2 regions of the Variovorax sp. LG9.2 genome follow, and region 1 is predicted to be linked to the other one. Evidence: riboswitches for the same ligand, from Rfam matches in the RefSeq annotation. Region 1 holds a riboswitch; the other holds the start of a gene.
The links. A riboswitch is a leader RNA that binds a small molecule or an ion and turns the genes downstream of it on or off. The one in region 1 is predicted to bind glycine.

Region 1 (4,405 bases):
CGATGTGGCGCGCGATGAATTCATCTGCGTTTTCGAGTTCACGAAACGAAGGCAGGGAAGGCAAGGAGGGCAGTGCAGACATCGGCATGGTGCGTGATCAGGCTTCGCTGGAAAACTTGTCGTAGGTGGGTGCGTCCATCAGCGCATCGAGCTGCAGCGCATCGGCGAGCTTCACCCTGAAGAACCAGCCGGCGCCGAGCGGGTCGCTGTTGGCCAGCGATGGGTCGGCGCGCAAAGCCTCGTTCACTTCAGTGACCTCGCCCGACAGCGGCATGAAGACGTCGGCCGCGGCCTTGACCGACTCGACCACGCCGGCGACTTCGCCCTGCGCAAAGGTCTTGCCGACTTCAGGCAGGTCGACGAAGACGACATCGCCCAGTGCGTCCTGCGCGTGGACCGTGATGCCGACGGTGACCGAAGCGCCTGCCTCGGCGGCATCGACCCACTCGTGGTCTTTGGTGTATTTGACTGTCATCTGAAAACTCCTTGGGAAAAAAATTCAGCCTCTGAAATAGTGCGTCGGAACGAAAGGCAGCGTGGTCACTTCCATCGGGACCGGCTTGCCGCGCACGATCGCCTGAATGCGCGTACCGGGCTCGGCATAAGCCAACGCGACATAAGCCATCGCGATCGGCCGTTCGGCGGTCGGGCCAGGCAGGCCGCTGGTGACCTGGCCGATGGCCAGTCCGCCCTCGAACGATTCGAGCAGCGTGCCGTCGCGCACCGGGATGCGCTCCAGCGCGACCAGGCCGACGCGCTTGCGCTTGAGCGTCGCGTGATCGGTATGACCTGCGCCGCCGGTCGAGGCAGTGAGCTGTGCCAACACCTTGTCTGCGCCCGGAAAACCGCCTTCGCGCGTACCTCCGGCGCGTCGCACTTTCTGGATCGCCCAGTTGAGCGCGGCTTCGACGGGCGTCGTCGTGCTGTCGATGTCGCTGCCGTACAGGCACAGCCCGGCTTCGAGCCGCAGCGAGTTGCGCGCGCCCAGGCCGATGGGTTGGACTTCGGGTTGTGCCAGCAGCAGTCGCGCAAGCGCTTCGGCATCGCGCGCGGCCATCGAGATCTCGAAACCGTCTTCGCCGGTGTAGCCACTGCGCGTGACGAAGACCGGGATCTTTGGACCGTCGCCGTGGTTGATCAACACCGCACCGCCGGTCATGAAAACGAACTTTTCGATGCCTGGACACAGGCGCGCCATCGTGGCCGCAGCCTGCGGCCCCTGCAACGCGAGCAAAGCATGGTCGGGCAACGGCTGGACCTCGCATCGGCTGCCGATCTTGCGCTGGATGTGCGCCAGGTCGGCCACCTTGCAGGCGCCGTTCACGATGACGAAGATCGAGTCCTGTCCTTCGTTGAAGAACATCAGGTCGTCGAGGATGCCGCCTTCGTCGTTCAGCAGCAGGCCGTAGCGCTGCTTGCCCGGCGCGAGGCCGATGACGTCGACCGGCATCAGCGTTTCAAAAGCTGCCGCCGCATCGGGCCCGACCAGCCGCAGCTGGCCCATGTGTGAGATGTCGAACAGGCCCGCGGCGTTGCGCGTGTGCTTGTGTTCGGCGATCAGGCCAGCCGGGTATTGCACCGGCATCGAGTAGCCGGCGAACGGCACCATGCGGGCGCCGAGTTCGACGTGCAGGTCGTGGAGCGGGGTTTTCTGCAGCGCGTCGGCCATGGCGATTTCCAGCAACAAAAAGGGGCGGTCGAATGCCATGACGCAAGCCATGGGCCACCCCTGCTGTCCGCTTTACCTGAGAGATTCACCCCACGATCGGGGTTTGCTCCTTCGGTGGACCGGTGCATGTCGACATCTCAATCGAGTCGACGCGGGCCGGTCTCTCTCCAGCAAGGAAACGCCCGATTTCGCGGGCGCTGTGTCAGTCCTTTTGCCTGAGCGTTTGGAGGGTTCCTGCGCCTTCGGCGGTCCCGTCGTGCGGGGCGCTCTCCTGACCCGGGCCAGTGTAGTGGATGAACCGGCGGCAGATGTTTCTTTGTGCTCAGGGCCCGCCACCCGGGTTGGGTATGCCAGCAAGCGCACCCGTGACTGCACCACTCCATATGGCCGGACAAAACGCATTGGCCGTACCGACCTTGTCGCCCAGTGCATCCAGGCCGCTGCCCAGCAACTGGTTCGCCCACTCGGTGCTGTTGTTGCGCACGAAGGCAAACACATTGGTCATCGCATCGCCCGGTGCTTCCAGCACGTTGTTACCCAGATTGTTGTTCCACTGCGGATCCCATTGCAGATCGATGCTGCGATCGCTTTTAGGGCCGAAGGCATAGAACGGATGCCAGTAGATCGGCGACTCCATGCCGACGACGCCTTCGGCAGTCAGCGGAATCTTGCCTTGGTCGAGGTAGAACGCGTCCAGCTGAGTGAGCCGGAAGTCGCCTGCGGGTGCGGTGGCGCCATCGGGTGACAGCACCTTGAAGTAAGCCTCGGCGACGAACTGGTAGCCCTGCAACGCTTTCACGATCAGGCGATTCGCAATAGGGATACCGAGCCGATAACCGTAGTGCACGCGCAAGTGCAGCACGCTCGCTTCGCCCAGCGTCTCGTTCGAAATAGCGCCACGCAGTTCGCCGTCGGGCGGCGTCGGGTCGTTGATGCCGGCGCCGGTCGACAGCGCCTTCGCCTTGTAGTCGTAGGGCAAGGGCTTTCGGTAGCGCATCGTGTCGTTCGGGATCTGCACCACCCAGCGGTTCTCGCCGAAGTTCTCGACGAACGACCAGTCGATAAAGGCATGTTGCGTCGGGTTCAGGTACTCGATGCAAGCCGATTCGATCAGGTCCTTGTTGGTGTCGACCCAGCCTTTGACGAGACCGCCAGGGCTGGCTTCGCGCACATTGAGCGGCATCATTCCCTTGACCAGTCCTTGCCAGACGCTGCCGCGCGTCAGTACGTTGGTGGTGGTCTCCAGTGCCGCGCTGTTCACCGCGCCCCAGCCCGTCGCATTGGGCATGCGCATGATGAAGGGCAGTGGCATGCCGTTGTTGAGCGAGCCGGCCCGCGCGGCCTCGTGCGCTGCGTATTCCAGCGTCAGCCGCGTTCGGTAGATCAGGCCGAACTGCACGAGGCACATCACGAACAGGATGAGCACGGGCAGTGCGATCAGCGTCTCGGTCATCGAGATGCCGTGCTGGCGGCTTCGGCCGCTGGGCCGGTGGGCGGGTCGCGCGGTCATGCGGGTTCCTTTTCGGTTTGCCATCCGTGCAAGCTCGTACCGACGAAGAGTCCGAGTGCGCGCGCCTGGCCTGCCGCCAGTTCGAGCACGCTCGCAGCCTTCCGACACATCGCCATGCGCATCGGTGCGAGGCGCTCCGCGATGCGCACGATGCGGCCGGTGCGATCGACGAAGACGACGTCGATGTCATGCCGCATGCCGACGGTGTGGACCGAACTACAGCGCGTGATGAAGAGGCCCTCGCTGCCCTGCAACTCCGGCCGGCCGAGTAACCCGCGCGTGCGGTCCCAGCCGCTTTCGGCAATGCGCACCGGGCCGATCGGCTGCGCCGTCGACGTGGCAAAAAGGTGAACGGCACGCATGGATTCAGTTCGTCCGCGTCGACGCAAGGAACTCCATCACCAGCGGAAAAAAGATGATGATGAAAGTCACCGGAAAAATGAAGATGACCAGCGGCCCGATCATCTTCACCGGCGCTTCCATGGCCAGCTTCTCGGCATGCTGAAAACGCTCGGTGCGGCGCTGGTCCGAAATGGCCGAGAGCGTGTCGGCCAGGCTGGCGCCAAGCGATTCGGCCTGCGTCAGATTCGACACCAGGCTCTTGATGTGCCGGTTGTCGAGCCGGTCGGCCAGCGCATTGAGGGCGTCCATGCGGCTCGCGCCGGTGCGCATCTCGCGCATCATCCGGTCGAACTCTTCGCCCAACGCACCCTTCGGGCCTTTCTGCACGGCCTGCGCAATGGCGCCTGTGAGGCTCAGCCCGGCCTGGCAGCACAGCGTGATCATGTCGAGGTAGCCCGGGAGGGTGCGCAGGATGTCCTTGTCGCGGCGCTTGCGCCGGTCGCGCATCCACATGACCGGATAGAACCAGCCCAGCACGCAGCCCAGCAGCATGATCCACACCTTGGTGCCTGCCACCGCGTTGAGCATGCCCGCGGTCCACAGGCCGAGCCCGCCGACAATCAGCATCGAGACGATCTGCACCGCGATGAACTCTTCGGCGCGCAGCACGAACTCCAGCCCGGCCAGTTGCAGCTGGCGCTTGCGCTTGACCAGCATCGACGTCGGCATGATTTCCGATACGTGGAACTGCAGGATGTTGATGGCCGGCCACACCACGCGCAACGCGATCGGCAGCGGGTCCATGTGGGTGCGCTCCGAAGGCCGGGCCTTGCGGATGAGCGCGATGACGTACAGCAGCAGCACCACGCCCGTGGTCGCGCACA
Region 2 (4,405 bases), on a different contig from region 1:
CCTCGTCGATGCCGCCACCGCCGCCACCGCCGCCACGGCCGGTACCAGCAACTTCATGTTGATCGAATGCGCCGCGTTCAGCTCCAGCTGAACCGCCCGCGTTACCTGCATCAGCAAACGCAAGCGCCGGTTGCTGTCACGCAGCCGGTCCGAAAGGCCTTTCGAGATGGCCAGTAGCAGGCGTGCTGCCACCGTGGGATGGCCGTCGATCAATGACATCAGAGCCTCGCGCGACAACGTCGCGAGCTTGAGGTCGGTCAACGCGGTGCAGGTGGCTGAACGCGGCGCGCCGTCGAGCAAGCCCATCTCGCCGATCAGGCTGCCCGGGCCGATCACCGACACCACGATCTCTTCACCGGTCACGCCGGTCCCGCTTTCGGCACGCACCTCGCCTTCGAGCACCAGCGCCATGTAGTCGGTGTCGTCGGCCTCGTCCTGTTCCATCAGGATCAAGCCGGCACGCACGAAAGCCGGCTCCATCGCATCGATGACGATGAGCGCGTCTTCGAGTTCGAGCTGGGCCAATGGCGCCGCGAGCATCAGCAGGCGTGCGGCGCGCTCGCGAAGATCGGGCTTCACCACGGAATTGTTCATTTGGCGAAACCTCGAGAAGTGATCGAAGCGTGGGCAACCTGCCCCGCCATGTTGGACAGGGTGGCCACGGGTAACGCCCACACCGCCGCACCGCCGACACCGTGAAAGCGTCGACCCGGTGCCGCCTCCACCAGCCAGCCGCCAGTGAACTCGCCGAACGCCGGCAGGATGGCCTGGCGCGCCTCGCTGACGAAGCACGGCATGCGCAAGCTGTCCCTACCGCGCCCGTACAGCTTGCACGCCGGATGCAGATGGCCCGCCAGAACGAAGTGCGTCGGGTGCGTTTGCGGATGGTGGCAGCAGGCGAACGGGCCGATGAGCCAGGGCTCGTCGACCACGTCGATGCGCAGCGACGCCGGCGGATCGCCCGCGCGGCGGTCGTGGTTGCCGCGCACCAGCGTCATGTCGATATCTGCATGACCGTCGCGCCAGACCTGCAGCGTGGTGAGCACGCTGCGCGCCTGCGCGGCATGCAGGAAGTCGCCGAGAAAAACGATGCGCCTAGGCGCGTGACGTTCAATCAGCGCGTCGAGTCGCGCGAGGTTTTCGAGCGTGGTGCCGCCCGGCACCGGCTGACCGAGCGCGCGGTACGTTGCGGCCTTGCCGAGATGCAAGTCGGCGACAAAGAGAACTTGCCCGGTGGGCCACCAGATGGCGCGCTCAGGAAGCAACTGCAGGGTTTCATCGGCCCATTGGACCTGGCAAGGAAGAGAAGGAGACACGAGCGGCGGGGTGATGACAGAGGCGATGGCAGCGGTGGAGGAAAGGCAGGAATCGGCGGAACGTCAAAAGGGAGTGCAGTGTCTCAAATTGTCAGCAATTTGTGACCACGCATGGTTAAACTCGTTGCACTGCAGGAGAGCGGGCGTTCGTCAGAACGGCCCACCGAAGGCGCAAACTCCCATGAACGCTCAGGTAAACCGCACGCCGGTTGTGTACTGCACCTTTTGAAAAGCCGTCTGGAGAGCCGTCACGCCAAGTGACGCACCGAAGGAGCAACTGCCGCAAGCCTCTCTTGCAGCACGAATCTCTCAGGTACCAAGGACAGGGGGAGCGGCCATTGAAATACTTTCAAAAGGTCCTCCCATGCGCGTGATCGTTCTCGGCGCCGGCTTGCTCGGCGTCACCTCTGCCTACTACCTCCAACAGCTCGGCCACGAAGTGACCGTGATCGACCGGCAAGCCACACCGGCCGCAGAAACCAGCTTCGCCAACGGCGGCCAGATCTCGGTCAGCCATGCCGAACCCTGGGCCAACCCGAGCGCACCGCTCAAGGTGCTGCAGTGGCTAGGCAAGGAAGATGCGCCACTGCTCTTTCGCATTCGTGCCGACATGCGCCAATGGCTATGGGGCCTGGAGTTCCTGCGCGAATGCACGCCGGCGCGCACGCGGCACAACATCGAGCAGATCGTTCGGCTCGGAACCTACAGCCGCAGCATGCTGCAGGCGCTGCGGCGCGACGCCGGCATCGCCTACGACGAGCGCACACAGGGCATCCTGCATTTCTACACCGACGAAAAAGAGTTCGACGGCGCGTTGAAGCCGAGCGAACAGATGCGCGCCCTCGGTTGCGAGCGTCTGGTGATCTCGGCCGACGAGGCCATCAGGATCGAGCCTGCGCTGGCGCATGTGCGGTCACGCCTGGCCGGCGCCACCTACACGGCCGAAGACGAATCGGGCGATGCCAACCGCTTCGCACGCGAACTGGTCAAGCTCTGCGAAGTGGCCGGCGTCAAGTTTCTGATGAGCCACACGGTGACCGCGATCCGCCAAGCCGGCGGCAAGATCGAACATGTCGAAGCGACCGATATCGAAGGCCGGTTCCAGAAGTTGCAGGCCGATTCGTATGTGCTGGCGATGGGCTCGCTCAGCCCGATCTACGCCAAACCGCTCGGCATACGACTGCCTATCTATCCGGCCAAAGGCTACTCGGTGACGATGCCGGTGAAAGACGCATCGAAGGCGCATCAGGTCTCGTTGACCGACGACGAATTCAAGCTCGTGTTCTCGCGCTACACCGCCGAAGACGGCCGCGGCGACCGCCTGCGCATCGCCGGCACCGCCGAACTCAACGGCTACGACCGCGACCTGAACCGCGTGCGTTGCGAAGCCATCGTGAAGCGCGTCGAAGACCTGTTCCCCGGCGCCGGCGATGCGACGCAAGCGCAGTTCTGGACCGGCTTGCGCCCGGCTACGCCGAGCAACGTGCCACTGATCGGCAAGACCAAGCTGCCGAACTTTTTCCTCAACACCGGCCACGGCACGCTGGGCTGGACGCATGCCTGCGGCTCCGGCAAATCGATCGCTCGCATCGTCAGCGGCCTGACGCCCGAAGTGGACTTCGCCTTCACGAAGGCGTGATCAGTCCCACCACACGGCCGTCGCCGATGAACGACTGACCGACCAGCATCCGGAAGCGGGTGTCTGCGGTGAACAGTGGCAGTGCCACGGCTGGCGCCAGGAACTCGACCTGCACTGCGCGCGACTGCCCGCGTCGCAGCACCGCCGCTCCTTGCGGCAGCAGCCAGCGCGCCGAGAAAGCCTGGTTGTCGACGACGAAGGCGCAGTGATGCTCGCCCTCGGCGATGGCCTTGTCTTCCACCGGCACGCTGGCCGGACGCAAGGTGATGTCGACCAGCGCCTGCGGCTTGAACGCACTGCCGGCAACGAAAGTCGGCGGCAGCGTACCGGCGACCGTGGTCTGCGGCTTGCGCTTGATCCTGCCGATGAGCCAGCCGACGATGTTGCCGACGATCGGCACCCAGATCAACATCATCAGAGTGCCGACGTTGCGCAGCGCACCCGGTTCGGCGTAATGCCGGATGAAGGCACCGACGACCGCGGCACCGAGCAGGATGGCGACGATGAGCTGGCGGCGGAACTGGATGGAGGGGGTCATGCGTGCGGCATTTTGTACCCCGACCGATGGGGACCATCGAGGCTAGAGCGGCGGCAATGGTCGCGACGGCTTGCGCTCGCGACGGGGTCGCTTCCGTGCGCTCTGGCCGTCGGCACTTTCGCCGCCGCTGTCGTTGCCGATCCCGCTGCCTTTGACCCTGGCCGGACGACGCTCGCTGCCGAACGCCAGCGTGCTCCTGACGCCCTCCACGCCGCCTACCGGCACCGCCCCACCCGCTGCCTTCTCCAGTTGCTCGACCATGCGCGCGATGCGGTCGGCCACGCTTTCGTTCGTGAGCTTTTCGCGGAAGCGCTCGATCATCAAAGGGAATGCGAACGGTGTCGGGCGCGCCAGCGTTTGCACGACCAGCTGCTGCGTGTTCAAGCGCGCGAGGCTCGCGCGCAAGCGGCCGATCTCCAGTTCCTGCGCGAGCAGTTCCTGCTCGGCCTGCAGCAGCAGCCGGTTCTGCGGATCGTATTTGCGGAACACCTCCCAGAACAGCGACGACGAGGCCTGCAGCTGCTTGTTGCTGCGCTTCTCGCCCGGATAGCCCTGGAAGATCAGTCCGGACACACGCGCGATTTCGCGAAATCGACGCTGTGCCAGCTCGCCCGCATTCAGGCTTTCGAGCACCTCGTGCAACAGCGTCGCCTCGTCCACCGGCGCCAGCACCTGTGGCAGCAGCGCCGGCCAGTCGACCTCAGTGGCGCAGAGCAGCTCGAAGCCGTAGTCGTTGACTGCAATCGAGAAGGTCCGCGGCGCCTGTTGCGCGACGCGCCAGGCGATCAGGTTGGCGAGCCCGAGATGCACATGCCGCCCCGCGAACGGGTAGAGAAAAAGGTGCGAACCTTCGCGCGTCTTGAGCACCTCGGCCAGCAGCGTTTGCGGTGTCGGCAGCGCCGACCACTGCTG

Region 2: it holds a riboswitch for glycine, as region 1 does, so the genes downstream of both, QN413_RS22060 (D-amino acid dehydrogenase) here and gcvT (glycine cleavage system aminomethyltransferase GcvT) in region 1, are expected to answer to the same signal.

Annotation. Positions count from the first base shown of each region.
Region 1 covers NZ_JASJXB010000014.1:29,155-33,559, forward strand. Annotated here, with positions in the region: gene gcvP (aminomethyl-transferring glycine dehydrogenase) at 1-82, opposite strand, end outside; gene gcvH (glycine cleavage system protein GcvH) at 98-475, opposite strand; gene gcvT (glycine cleavage system aminomethyltransferase GcvT) at 500-1,708, opposite strand; glycine riboswitch at 1,723-1,850, opposite strand; glycine riboswitch at 1,867-1,953, opposite strand; gene QN413_RS15520 (TadE family protein) at 1,992-3,179, opposite strand; gene QN413_RS15525 (DUF192 domain-containing protein) at 3,176-3,541, opposite strand; gene QN413_RS15530 (type II secretion system F family protein) at 3,546-4,405, opposite strand, start outside.
Region 2 covers NZ_JASJXB010000030.1:1,014-5,418, forward strand. Annotated here, with positions in the region: gene QN413_RS22050 (cyclic nucleotide-binding domain-containing protein) at 1-594, opposite strand, end outside; gene pdeM (ligase-associated DNA damage response endonuclease PdeM) at 591-1,316, opposite strand; glycine riboswitch at 1,439-1,531, shown strand; glycine riboswitch at 1,544-1,652, shown strand; gene QN413_RS22060 (D-amino acid dehydrogenase) at 1,681-2,955, shown strand; gene QN413_RS22065 (hypothetical protein) at 2,942-3,493, opposite strand; gene QN413_RS22070 (ligase-associated DNA damage response DEXH box helicase) at 3,536-4,405, opposite strand, start outside.